3 regions of the Brevibacillus sp. HD3.3A genome follow, and region 1 is predicted to be linked to each of the others. Evidence: predicted binding sites of a transcription regulator. Region 1 holds the regulator's gene; each other region holds the start of a gene.
What was found. The regulator Rex, encoded in region 1, represses fermentation and respiration genes when NADH is low (regulators of the CRP and FNR family bind a similar motif). The targets are predictions, from matches to a motif close to TTGTGAAATATTTCACAA.

Region 1 (4,838 bases):
CGATTTCGGCAATCGTCGTCCTCGTCTGCACCCACTCACGTACGGTCGCATCGAATTGCGTGCGCTCTCCTGCTACGGAAGCAGTCAAATGATAGGCGAATCCCGCGATTGTCAACAACAGCGCGGCGATTACTCCCACGATAATTCTCACTAACACGTTTTTGGTAACTCCTTTATGCGGTTGACATTACAATCGGAAACGAAGCTGGTCCTGTTTGATCCCCGCCACGGTTCTGATTTGCATTTCCAGCTCCAGTTGGCGAAGCGCGCCTGTGTCAGGCTCATACCAGAGCTGATATTCGATGTTGATCCCTTTGGCAAGCTCAGGGGTAATATCAGCGATCGGAAAGGACGGCCCGAGCCACATCGCCAACAAGGATGTCACTTTTTCCGGCGGCACCGTGAGACGATAACCGCTCCAGTCGCTTCCCGAAGTATCGGCGATCGTCTGCGGCTCGACCGATGACAGCACGCTTTGCAACAGGACAGCGTGTTCATACGGCGTAAACAGGGCGTAAGGGAGTGCTGCATGATCCTGAACTTGTCCGTCTATTGTTACGGTAACCGGCTGCTCCTGGTTACGGCTGATGGCCAGCTTGTGCCCGCCGATTTCTCCGTCCAGGCTGAATGTCTCATGCCGATAGCGGCCATTCAGCGCTTGGTCCTGCATGTAAACGAGAAACGAGCGCTCCTCTGACCGAGTCAGCTGTTCCAAAAGTTGCGGCACGGCATACGCCTCTCGTTTGCCAATCAAGCCCTGTTCATTCCCGGCATCGGCAGCTGAACGGTTCCACAAACCAAAAGAGCCGAGCGCCATCCCGAGGCCAAACAGGCCGAGAAAGATCGGGATCAGCCACCATAGCTGTTTGGGCCGGACGTACATCTGGCGTTCCCCCTGTCCCATTTTTGTCATAGCCTATGCTATACGGGAAGGTTTTAGAACGGCACGGAAAACTTGCTAATCATAGCTCGGGGCCAAGCGGTCATACTACTTATACACCCGCAAGGAGGTGAGCGCGTGAAGTCGCCGCAACAAAACGCATCTCCTGACATACTTGGGTTTTTGCTACAAGAATACCGCGTCTCCTGGGCTGGACTGTCTTCTCCCTTGCGTCAACTGTCGCACACACCCACACTGCATTTTCGCCATCATCCCCTGACAGAGCTGTGGCGAAAATGAGCACGGCACGATGTAATACCCAAATTCCCCTACCTACACCTACACTCCCTTACTCCTGTCCCACACCAGACAGGAGCCTTTTACCGTTTCAGCGCAGCGAATACGCGATTGGCTTCGTAGATGGCACGCTCTTCGTCGATGGTGAGCAGCTTGTGGTTGCGCATCAGGAACTTGCCCGCAACGATTGTGTCTTTGACATCACGGCCGTTTGCCGCATACACGACATGGGAAATCGGCTCATGCGCAGGATGGAAATGCGCCTGGTGGCTGTCGAGAACGATCAGGTCAGCCTTTTTGCCTACTTCAATGCTGCCGAGCGTATCAGCCTGGAACACACCGTCTGCCCCGTAGCGAGTAGCCATGCGCAGCGCCTCTTCAGCCGGAACGGCTACCGGGTCGTTGTTCACGCCTTTGTGCAAAATCGCTGCGAGTTTCAGTTCTTCAAACAGGTTGAGGTTGTTGTTGCTCGCCGAGCTGTCTGTTCCGAGCGAAACGCTCACGCCTTTTGCCAGCATTTTCGGTACAGGTGCTACCCCGCTTGCCAGCTTCAGGTTGCTGACGACGTTATGGGAAACTTTCACTTGATATTTTGCCAAAATGTCAATCTCTTCATCCGTCAAATGCACGGCGTGGGCAACCAGTGTAGGGCGGTTGAACATGCCCAGCTTTTCCAGGTGAGCGACTGGACGCAAACCGTAATCTTTCTCGTTTTGCCCCACTTCCCATGCCGTTTCAGACATGTGGATATGCAGCGGCAAAGACAGCTCGTCCGCTTTTTCAATAATTTGGCTGATAAACTCAGGCGAGCACGTATACGGTGCATGCGGTGCCATCATTACGGTGATACGGCCATCCGCCTGGTTGTGCCATTCTTTGGCAAAAGCGGTCGCATCGCGCAGCTTGGTCTGTCTTTCTTCCTCGGAGCACAGACCGATCATGCCGCGGCACAGGCGGGCACGCATGCCGGATGCATCGACTGCCTTGGCTACTTCGTCCATATGATCGTACATATCGACGAATGTCGTGGTTCCGGTACGGATCATTTCAATCAGGGACAGTTGGGTTCCCCATTTGACAGAATCAGCGGTAAATTGCGCTTCCAGCGGCCACATTTTCTCTTCCAGCCATTGTTGCAACGGCAAATCGTCCGCATAGCCACGCAAAAGCGACATGCCCGCGTGTCCGTGTGTATTGATCAAACCAGGCAGGATGAAGTCGCCTTTTTGGTCGATGACTTCATCGTAGCCTGCATCGGAAAGGTCTTCAGGGGTAGGGCCTACATATGTGATTTTGTCGCCTTCGAACGCGACAGCTCCATCGTGGATAACCTCGTTTTGTTCATTTACCGTAATCACTGTTGCGTGGATGAGGATGGTCTTTTTCATGACTACACTCCATTCTTACGTTAAGTAGTAGGCCAGGCTCTGCAAATTGGAAGTCACATCCGCATAGTGGATGCGCACATCCTTTTTCGCGCGAATTGTCGTAGGAGCAAAATTGAGGATTCCCTTGATACCCGCTTGAGTCAACTGATCACATACGGATTGCGCAGCCGGTGCGGGCACGGTGATAATCGCCAGCTTGATTTGTCTTTGCGCAATCGTGTCCGCCAGCTCATTCAATGGCTGAATCGGGATGCCCGCCACTTCTTTTCCCAGCTTGCCGGGATCATTGTCAAAAATGGCCGCAATCCGCATGTTATCTTTCAAATAAGCGTTGTAGTTGCTGATCGCATGGCCCAAATGGCCTGCTCCAACGAGCGCGACGCGTATCTCATCCGTCAGCTTCAAAATCTGGCGAATTTTTTCCACCAAGTAATTGACGTCATAGCCAATTCCTTTTTTCCCGAAATCGCCGAATGTTGCCAGGTCTTTTCGGATTTGGGCCGGATTCACATCCAAGTTTTTGCCCATTTGCTGGGAGGAAACAGTAGTTACCTCGTTTTGCTGCAAATAGCTGAGGTAACGCAGATAAATCGGCAGGCGGCGGACGACCGCTTCCGAAATCTTTTCGTGTTTAGCCACGCTCGGTCTTCCCCCCTATTTCTTTTGCTTGAATACCCTGTAATCTTTCCCGTTGGACAAGATCGTGATCGATCCGTCCCGGCCCGTCATATACGTCTCCGCCCACGACTCGCCCAACCGCTCCAGCACCTCGGTCTTGCCCTCTTTTTGCATGTCGCGCTCTGTATTGCTCTGGATGATGGCGACCTGAGGATCAACCCGGGAGAGAAAAGGCTGCGAAGTTCCTTGATTGCTGCCCTGGTCTCCCACTTTCAGCACAGCCGACTTCAACTGCTCGGGATGGCGGGCGAGCAAGCGCTCCTCGGCCTGTTCGTTGATGCCGCTCACAAACAAAAACCGCAACTGATCATGCGTCAGCGCAAAAACGAGCGAATTGTTTTGCGGCGACAAAAACAGCGGCTCGCTGGGCAGCAGTACATCCATCGTGATGTCGGTGTCGAGAATCAGCTCCTGGTTCTCCTCGAGTTCTCTTTGCTTCGCGATCTTGTCGTACGGAACGAACTGGCGAATCGAAGGCGCAATCAGCTTGGGCACAATGACGGAATCAATGATGATTTGCTGGTGTAAAAAAGGGAATCCTCCTGCATGTTCAGGCTGATCGTTCGTCAAGACCAGATAGTCCAGGCGCGTCAACTTCGCAGCGGAAAGATGCGCAGCCAAAGCTGGCCAATCTTCCGCGCTGCCCGTATCAATCAGCATGGTTTTCCCGCTCGGCATCCGCACCAGCGTGCTTTCTCCATGAGGAAGCGCCCAGTAAGTGATGACAAGACCCGTAAACTCCGCTTCGTTCTCGGTTGCAAACGGGTCGTCCACCTTAACGGCTTCCTGCAAATGGGTATCGATGGAGCATGAACATAGCAATGCCACACATGCGACGAGAAGCAGCCAGGCCCACTTTTTTTTCCATAACATTTATTTTATCACCTAAATCCCTGCTAGACTATTGCTTCATTTTATGAATCTGGCAGGGATTGCATACGTAAGAACGGTTCAATTCGTTCGCGCAGCGTCGGCCAGGAGCCTGTCTCCACCTGAAACGGCGGGAGCGATTGCAAAAAGGAACGGCCGTAGCGGGATTCGACCACACGCGTATCGAACACGACCACAACGCCCCGGTCCAAATGGTGACGAATCAACCGTCCGACTCCTTGCTTGAACAAAATGACGGCTTGCGGCAGCGCCAGCGACATGAATGCGTTTTTTCCGTCTGCTTTCAAAGCTTCCGCGCGTCCCTGGTAAACCGGGTGGTTGGGCGGCGTGAACGGCAGCTTGATGATAACCAGACTGCTCAGCCACTCTCCTTGGATGTCCACGCCCTCCCAGAAGCTGCTCGTGCCAAGCAAAACGCTTCGTTCCATCGAACGAAACAGACTGACCAGCTTGCTGCGGTTGTTGCTGTCGATGCCGTGTCCAAACAGCGTGTACGGCTCCGGTTCCCCGGCCAGACGCTCTTTCATGGCTTGATACACCAGCCGCAACATCGAATGCGAGGTGAACAAAATCAGCGTCCTGCCTTTTGACGCCACAACCACGTCTACACAGCCTTGGATGATCGCTTCGAGATACGTCTGGTCGTTTTCTTTTCCCGGCGCCGGAAAATCGGAAGGAATCAATAGCAGCCCCTGCTCTTCGTA
Region 2 (4,838 bases), 1.5 Mb from region 1:
CTGTCCCTTGTGGGGCGGTCATTTTTCTTTGTTTGCCGAAAAAAGGAGGGGGCGCAAGGGGGAAGGTGTGACGTACTTAACAGCGTCTCTCCCTCTTTTCCATTACAGTAGATTTGTGAAAAGAAAAGGGAGGGGAAGCATGATGCCGTTTGGATGTTCCATGGGAATGACTCCGGAAGAAAACGCTCTTTGTGCCGCTTTAACCCAACTGAAAACAGAACACGGTCCGCTCGTGGAAAAAATGGTGGAACTTCAGCGACTTGCCACACAGTTTGTGGCTGCCGACGCGATTCGCAAAGAAGAATTGCTAACGGAACTGCAAACGAACGCAAACGCCTTTATTGCCGAGCTTGAGCCTCACTCCGCGAAGGAAGAAGACGTATTGTTTACGATGATGGCCAAGTATGTCGGGAGGGAGGCGGGGCCTATTGCCGTGATGGAATACGAGCACGAACAGGCGAAACGCTTTCTGAACCGCTTTTTGGAGGATGGGTTCCCTGACTATTTGCAAAGCGCTGTCGAGGTTTTGCTCCAGCATTTTCAAAAAGAAGAGCAAGTGCTGTTTCCCATGGCTCAAAAGCTGCTGAATGAAGAGGAAAAACAGGAGCTTCTGGAAAAAATCGCGCCGCAACACCCAGAGCGCTTGTGAGCACAGCGAAGGCAAGCCCTCTAGTCAACCAAGCTGTGCTCGATGAATTGCTCTTCAAGTGCTTTCAAATCGTGCGCCCAAAACTTGATGACTTCCAGGGCAATCTGGTGTTGAAGCTCCGCCTTGCTTGTCAGCTGGAGAACCACCTTTTTCCGATAGTCGGAATGGATGCTGTAAAACGTACAGTCTGCCTGCTGTCCCTGGATCGACAGCTGCTTGTAATAGGGAAAGCCGCATAGAAAAAAGACATCTTGTATATCGGCAATTGTCATCATCTCATGTCACCTCGAACTCAGTCGTGCCCCAAGCATAGGTCAAGACAAGCTGGATTGACTGTGCGTACGATCACACGGTTCCAAACGATTTTGTGAATGAGCGCGATTGTGATTTTCCTCACAACGAAGCGTCGAGGATGAGGATAAGGTAAAAAGGGGGATGAGCATTGGGAGTTCGGCCTGACACAGAAACATCCTCGTCTGGCCGACTCCGTTTTTTTCCTAACGAAAAGGAGTGGTGATAGATGGTTCGCAAAATTCAGCTACCCTTGCAAACATTCAGCCTCGTTGCTGGATTCATGGTCTGGGTCATCTTGTCTTCTTTGATGCCGTTTATGAAAGAGGAATTGCAATTGTCAGCAGGACAAATCGCCTGGATTACGGCGATACCTGTCTTGCTGGGCTCCTTGTTGCGTATTCCGATTGGCTATTATACGAATCGCTTCGGGGCGAGACTGCTGTTTACCGTCAGCTTTCTTCTGCTGCTCGTGCCTGTGTACTACATAAGTGAAGCACGTTCGGCGGCGGATTTGATGATCGGAGGGTTTTTTCTGGGGATTGGCGGCGCGATCTTCTCGGTAGGCGTGACTTCCTTGCCCAAATATTATCCGAAGGAAAAGCACGGCTTCGTCAACGGCATTTACGGAGTAGGCAATGCCGGGACCGCGCTCTCCACGTTTTTCGCGCCCATCGTGGCGAAGCAGATTGGCTGGTCGGGCACTGTGAAGCTTTATCTGGGGTTGCTCGTGCTGTTTGCACTCCTTAACTTCGTCTGGGGCGACCGTAAAGAAACGCGGGTTAAGACTCCCGTGATGGAGCAGATCAAAGGGGTTTACCGAAATGAAAAGCTGTGGTTTCTCAGCCTGTTTTACTTTATTACGTTTGGCTCGTTCGTCGCTTTTACCGTCTATTTGCCAAACTTTCTCGTCAGCAGCTTCGGGTTGGATAAAATAGACGCGGGCATGCGGACAGCGGGATTCATTGCGCTGGCTACCATCGCCCGGCCGCTGGGAGGCTGGCTCGGAGATCGCTTCAATGCTTTGAAGGTGTTAATGGTGGTCTTTGCCGGACTGAGCTTGTTCGGGGTCGTTCTGTCGTTCTCGCCGTCGTTGCAGCTGTATTCGATCGGATGCCTGGCGATTGCTGTCTGCGCGGGAATCGGGAACGGGACGATTTTCAAAATGGTTCCGTACTACTTTTCCAAGCAAGCCGGGATCGTCAACGGGATCGTTTCCGCGATGGGCGGGCTTGGCGGATTTTTCCCGCCATTGATTCTCTCGCTATTATTTAGCCTTACAGGTCACTACGCTATCGGGTTCATGGCCTTGTCCGAGGTAGCGTTAGCCAGTCTGATCCTCGTCTTCTGGATGTACTATCAGGAAAAAATGCAGTTGGCCAAAACGATCGTCGACAACACGGGAGAAGCCATCGTCATCACCGATACGAAAGGGATCATCCGCGATGTAAATCCCGCTTTTTCTGCGGTGACGGGCTACGAGCGTCATGAAGTGGTCGGCAAAAATCCGAAGCTGTTAAAATCCGGGATGCAGGAACCTGGCTTCTACCAGCAGATGTGGCAGCAGATTGCCGCCACAGGCTTTTGGCAGGGCGAAATCTGGAACAGGCGCAAGAGCGGCGAGGTTTATCGCCAATGGCTGACGATCAGCTCGATCCGGGATGAAGCGGGAGACGTCCAGTATTACGCAGGCATGTTTACCGAGTTGACACCACAACAGCTTCAACCAGGCAATCCGGCAGTTTCTGCGACCAGCTAGAAAAAAAGGCAGCCATGTTCGCGTGGCTGTCTTTTTTATACAAAAAAACGCTGCACGCGCTCTCCTGCTTGGAGGAGACAAACGGTGCAGCGTTCGTTGTTACATTTGGCAAATTTCCGGCGGGCAATCGTCACAACAGATTGCTTCTTTCAAATACTCCACATCTTTGATCAACAGGTATCCGTGCGGCATGATCTCGATGACATCCAGCTTTTTCAAATCGGCGAGCATCCGGTTGACGCTTTCGCGGGTGAGGCCGATGAATTGGGCAAGATCGCGATTGGTGAGAGAAAGCTTGATGAGAATGCCGTCCTCTCGTTCTTCTCCGTACGTATTGCTCATGCGGATCAGCGTGGAGTAAAAGGCTCCGATTTTGCCGTTCAACAGCAAGTCGCGGAACTTGGATTGGATTCTCCGGTTCATGATGGCCATCCAGCGCAAAAAGTCGACGCAAAACTCACCGTTTTCCAAGAGCAGCTTCTCCAGTGCGCTCCGCTGGATGACGTTGACCTCGCCCGGCTCGTGCATGGTCGCTGTAGACGTATAAGTAACGCCTGACTCAAAAAGCCCGACCATTCCGACCAGCTCGCCTGGCCCAAATACTTGCAAGGTCAGTTCCTTGCCGTCGGCTGTCGCTTTGGTCAGCTTGATTTGTCCTGATTCCAGCAAGTACAACTTATCTGCAACTTCCCCATCGATAAACAGGACGGACTCTGTAGGGGACATTTTTTTCTTCGTGCCGATTTGTGCCAATTGATGAACAAAAGCAGGAGAAACCTGCTCAATAAACGTGAGACTTTTCATGAATCGTTGCACCTCTGCTTTCCTTGCCGCTCTGCTCTCGCATAACCTGCTGCCCCATTATAGCACGGAGATTTTGACAAAGGCGTGTCATCTTCTGGGCGATCGCATGCAGGTGTGAGGTATGTCACTTTGGAGCGCCAGCGGCCTTGTTACAATGAAGCCAACGATCGACAAAGCTTTGTACCAGAGGAGGTTGTTCGCATGGAGCGGGCATTTGCGTCCAAAGTGGCCAGAAGGGCTTTCTATACAGTCTGTGTGTTGTTTTTGGCTTCGTACCTAGGTTCTCGTTTTTTTACCCACATGGATTTTGCCTTGTACGGTTACATGGTGGGAACAGTCGTGTTCATCGGCGGGTTTCTTTATCGGTTCTCGGCTTGGGCTGACCGACCGCCAACGAACATTATCCTGAAAAAAGGGTTGCGGCTGTTGCTGCGCAAAAGCACACCGCAAACGGCAGTAGATCATCTGGCGACCTACCGCTTTATCTGGAATCGCGGCTGGTATCGCTGGACCCAGCACATCCTGCTTGGCTGGGGCTGCATTCTCTCGGCACTGGTGACATTTCCGCTCGTCTTCGGCTGGATGTACTTCACCATGGGGGATAACGGCACCTACACCGTCGTCGGGATGGGCATTGATCTTTTGCAAGTCAAAGCGGATGGCTGGATTGCCTTTTTGTTCTACAACGCGCTTAACATTACGGCGTTCATGGTGATCGCAGGAGTGTGCATGGCGCTGTACCGCCGCTTGAAAAACTGGCAGGCCCGTGCGGAGCAAAGTTTTCTGTACGATTTCTTGCCGCTCTATCTGCTTCTGTTCATCAGCATCACCGGCTTGCTTTTGACGGTGAGCAACCTGTTTCTCCACGGCTTCGGCCATCCGGTGATGAGCATGATCCATCAGTTTTCCGTCATCGTCACCTTGATTTATTTGCCCTTTGGCAAGCTGGCGCACATTCCGTTCCGGCCGATGAGCGTCTTCGCCCGCAATTATCGCGAGCATTATGCCGAGCAGGAAATGAAGCATTGCAAGGTGTGCGGAGAGCGGTTTGTGTCCGCCGAGCAGTCTGGTGACGTGATCGATGTCTTGCAGGAAAACCAGATTCGCTTCGAAACGGCAGAAGGCTTCCATCTTGCGGAGTTGTGCCTGCCTTGTCGCAGAAAATATCGCATCTTCCGTTTTACCGGCATTCCTACCCATCACCGATCGGAGAAAGAGGCGAACCAGCATGCAAAAGGATAAATTTTTCAAGGAGATCCAAAACAAGCTCCATCCGGGAGAAAAGCTGGTCAGCACGCATTGCAGCTATTGCGGCATGCAGTGCGGGATGAACCT
Region 3 (4,838 bases), 620 kb from region 1:
ACTGCCTCATTCACGGTGTCCACTTCGCCGGATTCCAGCATCTTTTTCGCTTCGATCGTCTTGACGATTGATTCTGGTAAGATGTCAGATCGTATCAAGTAGAACTTCTCTTCCCGTTTCACGTGTTGTGTCCTCCTGAGAAAAACAGTTGTTTCTTCATAGAGGACATTATAACGGATAGTACTCGCTGTGACAATCCTTCATCGCCAACTTTTTTCATGGAACCATATTCGGTTCACCTGGGTTACATGGCTATGTCGATCTTCGTACACACTAAAAGCGGTAAGAAAAGAGGAGGTGAAGCACGAATGGCAGGACGCGGAAAGTCAGACAAATCGGAGCGCCGCAACAATCATCCGGCTGGAAAACCGAGCAGCCTGGAGCAGTTCGGTTCTGATCTTCGGGGCAAAAAAATGGCGCAATCGCCTAACATCATCGAGGACCCGAGCGGCAATAAATAGCCGTCAACGGCCAAGCTTTTTCAGCAAACGGCCACAGGCGTATGGTCAGGCGCAAGCAGGCACATTTCCCTTGCTAAAAGCGAGTGAGCTGTTTTGTAAAGAAAAAAACCCCGGGATTTGTGTATCCCGGGGTTTGACGCTTGTTCGTATGGTTGTTTTTGGTTTAGTACGCGAGCGAAGACAAGCCGTTGATGTGAGTCAGGTAGCGCACGTTGCTCGCTTCCTTCATCAGCGTAGCTGGCAAGCCTTTCAGCTTCAACTGGCTTGCACCGATGGTTCCGATGGCATCTTTGCGGCCCAAGCTTCCGAGAGTACCGGAAAAGACTGGCTTGAACGTGTCCATTTTGGAGCCGTTGAAGTGAGCGAACAAGTTGTAGCCAACCACTTCACCCATTTGCCATGCCAATTGAGCAGTTGGCGGGTATGGACGGCCTTCTGGCCCCATAACCACTGCACTGTCTCCCGCGAGGAATACTTCCGGATGAGAAGTGGACTGCAGGAACTCAGTCACAGTTGCGCGACCGCGGTTTACTTCGATGCCGCACTCAGCCACTACGCGATTTCCTTGAACGCCACCAGTCCAAACCATTGTTTTGGTTTCGATGGTGTTGCCGTCTTTCAGGCAAACGGTTGTTTCTTTCATTTCGGTTACAGGAACGCCAGTCAGGAACTGAACGCCACGTTTTTCCAGGCTAGTTTTTGCACGCTCTACCAGGTCAGGAGCAAAGCCCGCGAGGATCGATGGTCCTGCCTCTACGCAATAGATGGACAGGTCTGCAAAATCTACGCCGTACTTGCGGCAAAGATCAGGCAGCATGTCAGCAAATTCGCCAACCAGCTCGATGCCGGTCAGACCGCCGCCGCCAACCACGAAAGTCGCATCGGCTTTGTTTTTGCTCTTGCTGTATTCCACTACGCGCTCTTCGAGGTGCGCGCGCAGACGGTTCGCTTCCTCTACGGATTTCAGTGTAAAGCTGTACTCTTGCAAGCCAGGGATACCGAAGAATGCGGTTTCGCTGCCCAGAGCAACTACGAGTGCATCGTATTTGATGCTCTCGCCGCTCGTCAAAGTGACGCGTTGCGATTCCAGACCGATTTTTTCAACAGTGTCGATCACCAGGTTGATGTCTTTTCCACGCAGCAGTCTTTCCAATGGCAGTGCCACGTTTTGTTCAGACAGGTTGCCTACTGCCAAACGGTGCAGCTCCGTGATGATTTGGTGCGTAGGGAAACGGTTCACAACCGTGATCGTCGCCTCTTCCGCCGTCATGTATTTGCGTGCAGTCAAAGCGGACAGCAAACCGCCGTAGCCGCCGCCCAGAATGAGAATATGCTTCGCCATGCCTAATCCTCCGTCCTTGTCTCTCGTAGGTTATCGTAATTAGCGTTTTTGTTGTTGGCGCTCAGCCAAAACTTCGAGGAATGCTTGTGCAAAACGCAATGTTTTTTGCACTTGCGGATCTTTCAGCATTTTGAGCATGCCAAACAAGCCAACGGTCGTTTCCTCAGTGTGCGCGCGGTCGTTTGCTTCAATAGCCGCTTGCGCGATGCCTTTTGCCTTGTCGGAAATCGGTTTGACGAACTCTTCCATACCGCCCTTGATGTCGTCGATGAGTACATGATCGTTAGCTACGGTGTTTACCAGGTCGTACGTTTTGGTGAGGATAGTTGTCATCTCGGCCAGTTTTGGCAAGTTTGCCACCAATACATTCAGGGATTCTTGAATTTCTGGTTTCATCAACTGATCGAGTACATCCATTTGTTGCTCAGGTGCCAGAGTAGCTGTGCTTGCTACTTCTGCTTGAGCTTGTTGCGTGGTTGTTTGAGACATGGAAAAACGTCCTCCTTTGCTTTGGAATAGAGGCCTTCATTCTCGATGCCTGTTCATACGAGTTACGGCCGCTATTCTCCCAAAATACCGAAAAGCACGTGTGCTTGTAATATTTTTCACAAAGCGAATGATACAGCTACGTGGAATAATCAAAAGTGCATGATTTCACAAAGTGATATTCAGGAAAAAGCACAGAACAAATCCATCAGGTGAACAGGCTCGATTTAGAACTCTATGTACTCTACTATATACCTTCTTCGCGGGAACAGCAAAGGAAAAAAACCGCTTCCTTAGGAAGAAGCGGCAGTTGAGAGCTTTTTATAGTAATCTTTGATGACTTGGTGATGTTTTTCATTGATATCCGTAAAAATTAACTCGATTACTGTCTGCTTGTCTTCGAAGGTCTTTTCCACGATTTTTGCCATCATGACGATTTCTTGCCCAGTCGAAGGAACCGTGAAAGAAAGGTGGAGAAACTCCCCTTTGGCCACATAACCTTCTGTTGCGAGTATCAGTCGTGTAGGGGAAAATTTCAGCAGCACAGCCTCCCCTTTTTCCTCGATCGGTCTTGCGCCCATCACCTTGTACGGGACGCGAATGTCAATCCCGGGCGGAATGGGTTCCTGCTTGCGGCTTGTGGCAATCTCGACGCCGACGCTGACCGGAACCATCGCCAACAGCTTGATAGGCCATATCGTTTCTTCCGAAATCACTTCCAGATCAATCGTGTTAATCGCCGCATCCGATTCCCACCGAACACGCACCGTTGATCCGAGCAGTTCGGCCTTTGCATCGGCCTTCATCTCAAGAGAAACGACGAGATAACTACTTTTGACATGCTCAACCATTACTTGAATGGGCGATTTGACCTGTCTAGAGATCATCATCGGCAATGAAGCACCGCGTTGGAGGCGTTTGTCCGCCATAAAAGGGGTGAGGGATGGGATATCAATCATTCTGTTTGTCACTCCACAAAGTCAAACTCTAATTTGCCAATCCGAACGGTATCCCCGTCTCTTGCACCGTGTTTGCGCAATGCCTCGTCCACACCCATGCTGCGCATCTGTCTCGCGAAGCGCTGAGCTGCGTCATAGCTGTTGAGGTTCGTCATGCGCACCAATTTCTCGATTTTTTCACCGCTGATCACGAATACTTCGTTGTCGCGAGTGATTTCAAACGGCTCCGGCTCTTTCTCCGCACGGAACATCACGCGCTCTTCCACTTCTTGTACTTCTTCGACTGTCGGCTTGTCCGGAATTGTGGACAATGTCTCGCCTACTGCGTACATCAGTTCCTTGACACCTTGCTGGGTCGCTGCCGAGATTTCGAAAACTTGAACACCTGGCACTTTTTCTTTGAAGCGCTGCAAATTTTCGGCCGCTTCCGGCACGTCCATCTTGTTGGCAGCAACGATTTGCGGACGATCTTCGAGCTTCAGGTTGTACAGCTTCAGCTCGCGGTTGATCTGCAAATAGTCTTCGTACGGATCGCGTCCATCCACTCCCGCCATGTCAATGACATGGACAATCAGACGAGTGCGCTCTACGTGGCGCAGGAATTGATGACCAAGCCCCACACCTTCGTGCGCTCCCTCAATCAGCCCTGGCAAGTCAGCCATGACGAAGCTCTGTTCGCCCAAATCCACGACACCGAGATTCGGAGTCAATGTAGTAAAGTGATAGGCAGCAATTTTTGGCTTCGCTGCGGTCACACTGGAGAGCAGCGTAGACTTCCCTACGCTCGGATAACCAACCAGACCGACGTCGGCAATCAGCTTCAGCTCCATGACGATGTAGCGCTCTTGGCCAGGCTCGCCGTTCTCGGAAATATGCGGCGCCGGATTCGACGAATTGGCAAAACGGATATTACCCCGTCCACCGCGTCCGCCTTTGGCGATCACAGCACGCTGACCATGCTCGATCAGATCGGCGATGACTTCTTTTGTATCGTCATCGATCACAGTCGTTCCCGGCGGTACGCGAACAACCATATCCTCCGCACCTGCTCCGTGCTGCGACTTGTTGCGGCCGTGCTCGCCGCGTGTCGCCTTGAAGTGTCTTTGGTAGCGGAAGTCTACGAGCGTGCGCAGTCCTTCGTCCACCTCGAATATGACATCTCCGCCTTTTCCACCATCGCCACCTGCTGGCCCGCCCAGTGGCACGTACTTCTCTCTGCGGAAAGAAACGGCTCCGTTACCGCCGTCTCCACCTTTGACATAAACTTTTACCTGATCGACAAACATGGTGCCACCTCTTTCATTGCGCGAATGGAACCAGCAAATCCAGGACCCATTCGTCTTCCGTATGTATCCACTCGGTGACCTCCACCGTACTTTGCTCGCTATTCCGTATCAGCTTTTCCAATTTTTCCATTCCGGATGCATTCAGCTCTCCGGCCAGGTCAAAACGAAAATGAACGCCTCGTTGATCCGCCTGCAAGCTTACTTGCATACTGGCTGGTTCGTAGCCGCTTTGGTCTACATGATCGTTCACTGTGCATAATATCTCTGACACCAACTGAAACAAGTGCTGCTCGCCTAATGCTAT

Region 2: HP435_RS18950 (nitrate/nitrite transporter) is a predicted target of Rex. The motif match lies at 1,031-1,048, and genes of this name have one in related genera.
Region 3: HP435_RS09745 (DUF1641 domain-containing protein) is a predicted target of Rex. The motif match lies at 2,397-2,414, and genes of this name have one in related genera.

Annotation. Positions count from the first base shown of each region.
Region 1 is NZ_CP085874.1:2,613,550-2,618,387, reverse strand. Features, by position in the region: gene HP435_RS12970 (cell wall elongation regulator TseB-like domain-containing protein) at 1-157, opposite strand, end outside; gene HP435_RS12965 (hypothetical protein) at 188-883, opposite strand; gene HP435_RS12960 (amidohydrolase) at 1,261-2,565, opposite strand; gene HP435_RS12955 (redox-sensing transcriptional repressor Rex) at 2,581-3,204, opposite strand; gene HP435_RS12950 (ComEC/Rec2 family competence protein) at 3,220-4,116, opposite strand; gene dinG (ATP-dependent DNA helicase DinG) at 4,158-4,838, opposite strand, start outside.
Region 2 is NZ_CP085874.1:4,088,409-4,093,246, reverse strand. Features, by position in the region: gene HP435_RS18960 (hemerythrin domain-containing protein) at 143-649, shown strand; gene HP435_RS18955 (hypothetical protein) at 670-924, opposite strand; gene HP435_RS18950 (nitrate/nitrite transporter) at 1,170-2,699, shown strand; gene HP435_RS18945 (Crp/Fnr family transcriptional regulator) at 2,799-3,503, opposite strand; gene HP435_RS18940 (hypothetical protein) at 3,705-4,745, shown strand; gene HP435_RS18935 (molybdopterin oxidoreductase family protein) at 4,732-4,838, shown strand, end outside.
Region 3 is NZ_CP085874.1:1,990,258-1,995,095, reverse strand. Features, by position in the region: gene HP435_RS09760 (ACT domain-containing protein) at 1-122, opposite strand, end outside; gene HP435_RS09755 (hypothetical protein) at 309-461, shown strand; gene HP435_RS09750 (NAD(P)/FAD-dependent oxidoreductase) at 625-1,803, opposite strand; gene HP435_RS09745 (DUF1641 domain-containing protein) at 1,843-2,292, opposite strand; gene HP435_RS09740 (PilZ domain-containing protein) at 2,583-3,248, opposite strand; gene obgE (GTPase ObgE) at 3,257-4,534, opposite strand; gene HP435_RS09730 (Spo0B C-terminal domain-containing protein) at 4,548-4,838, opposite strand, start outside.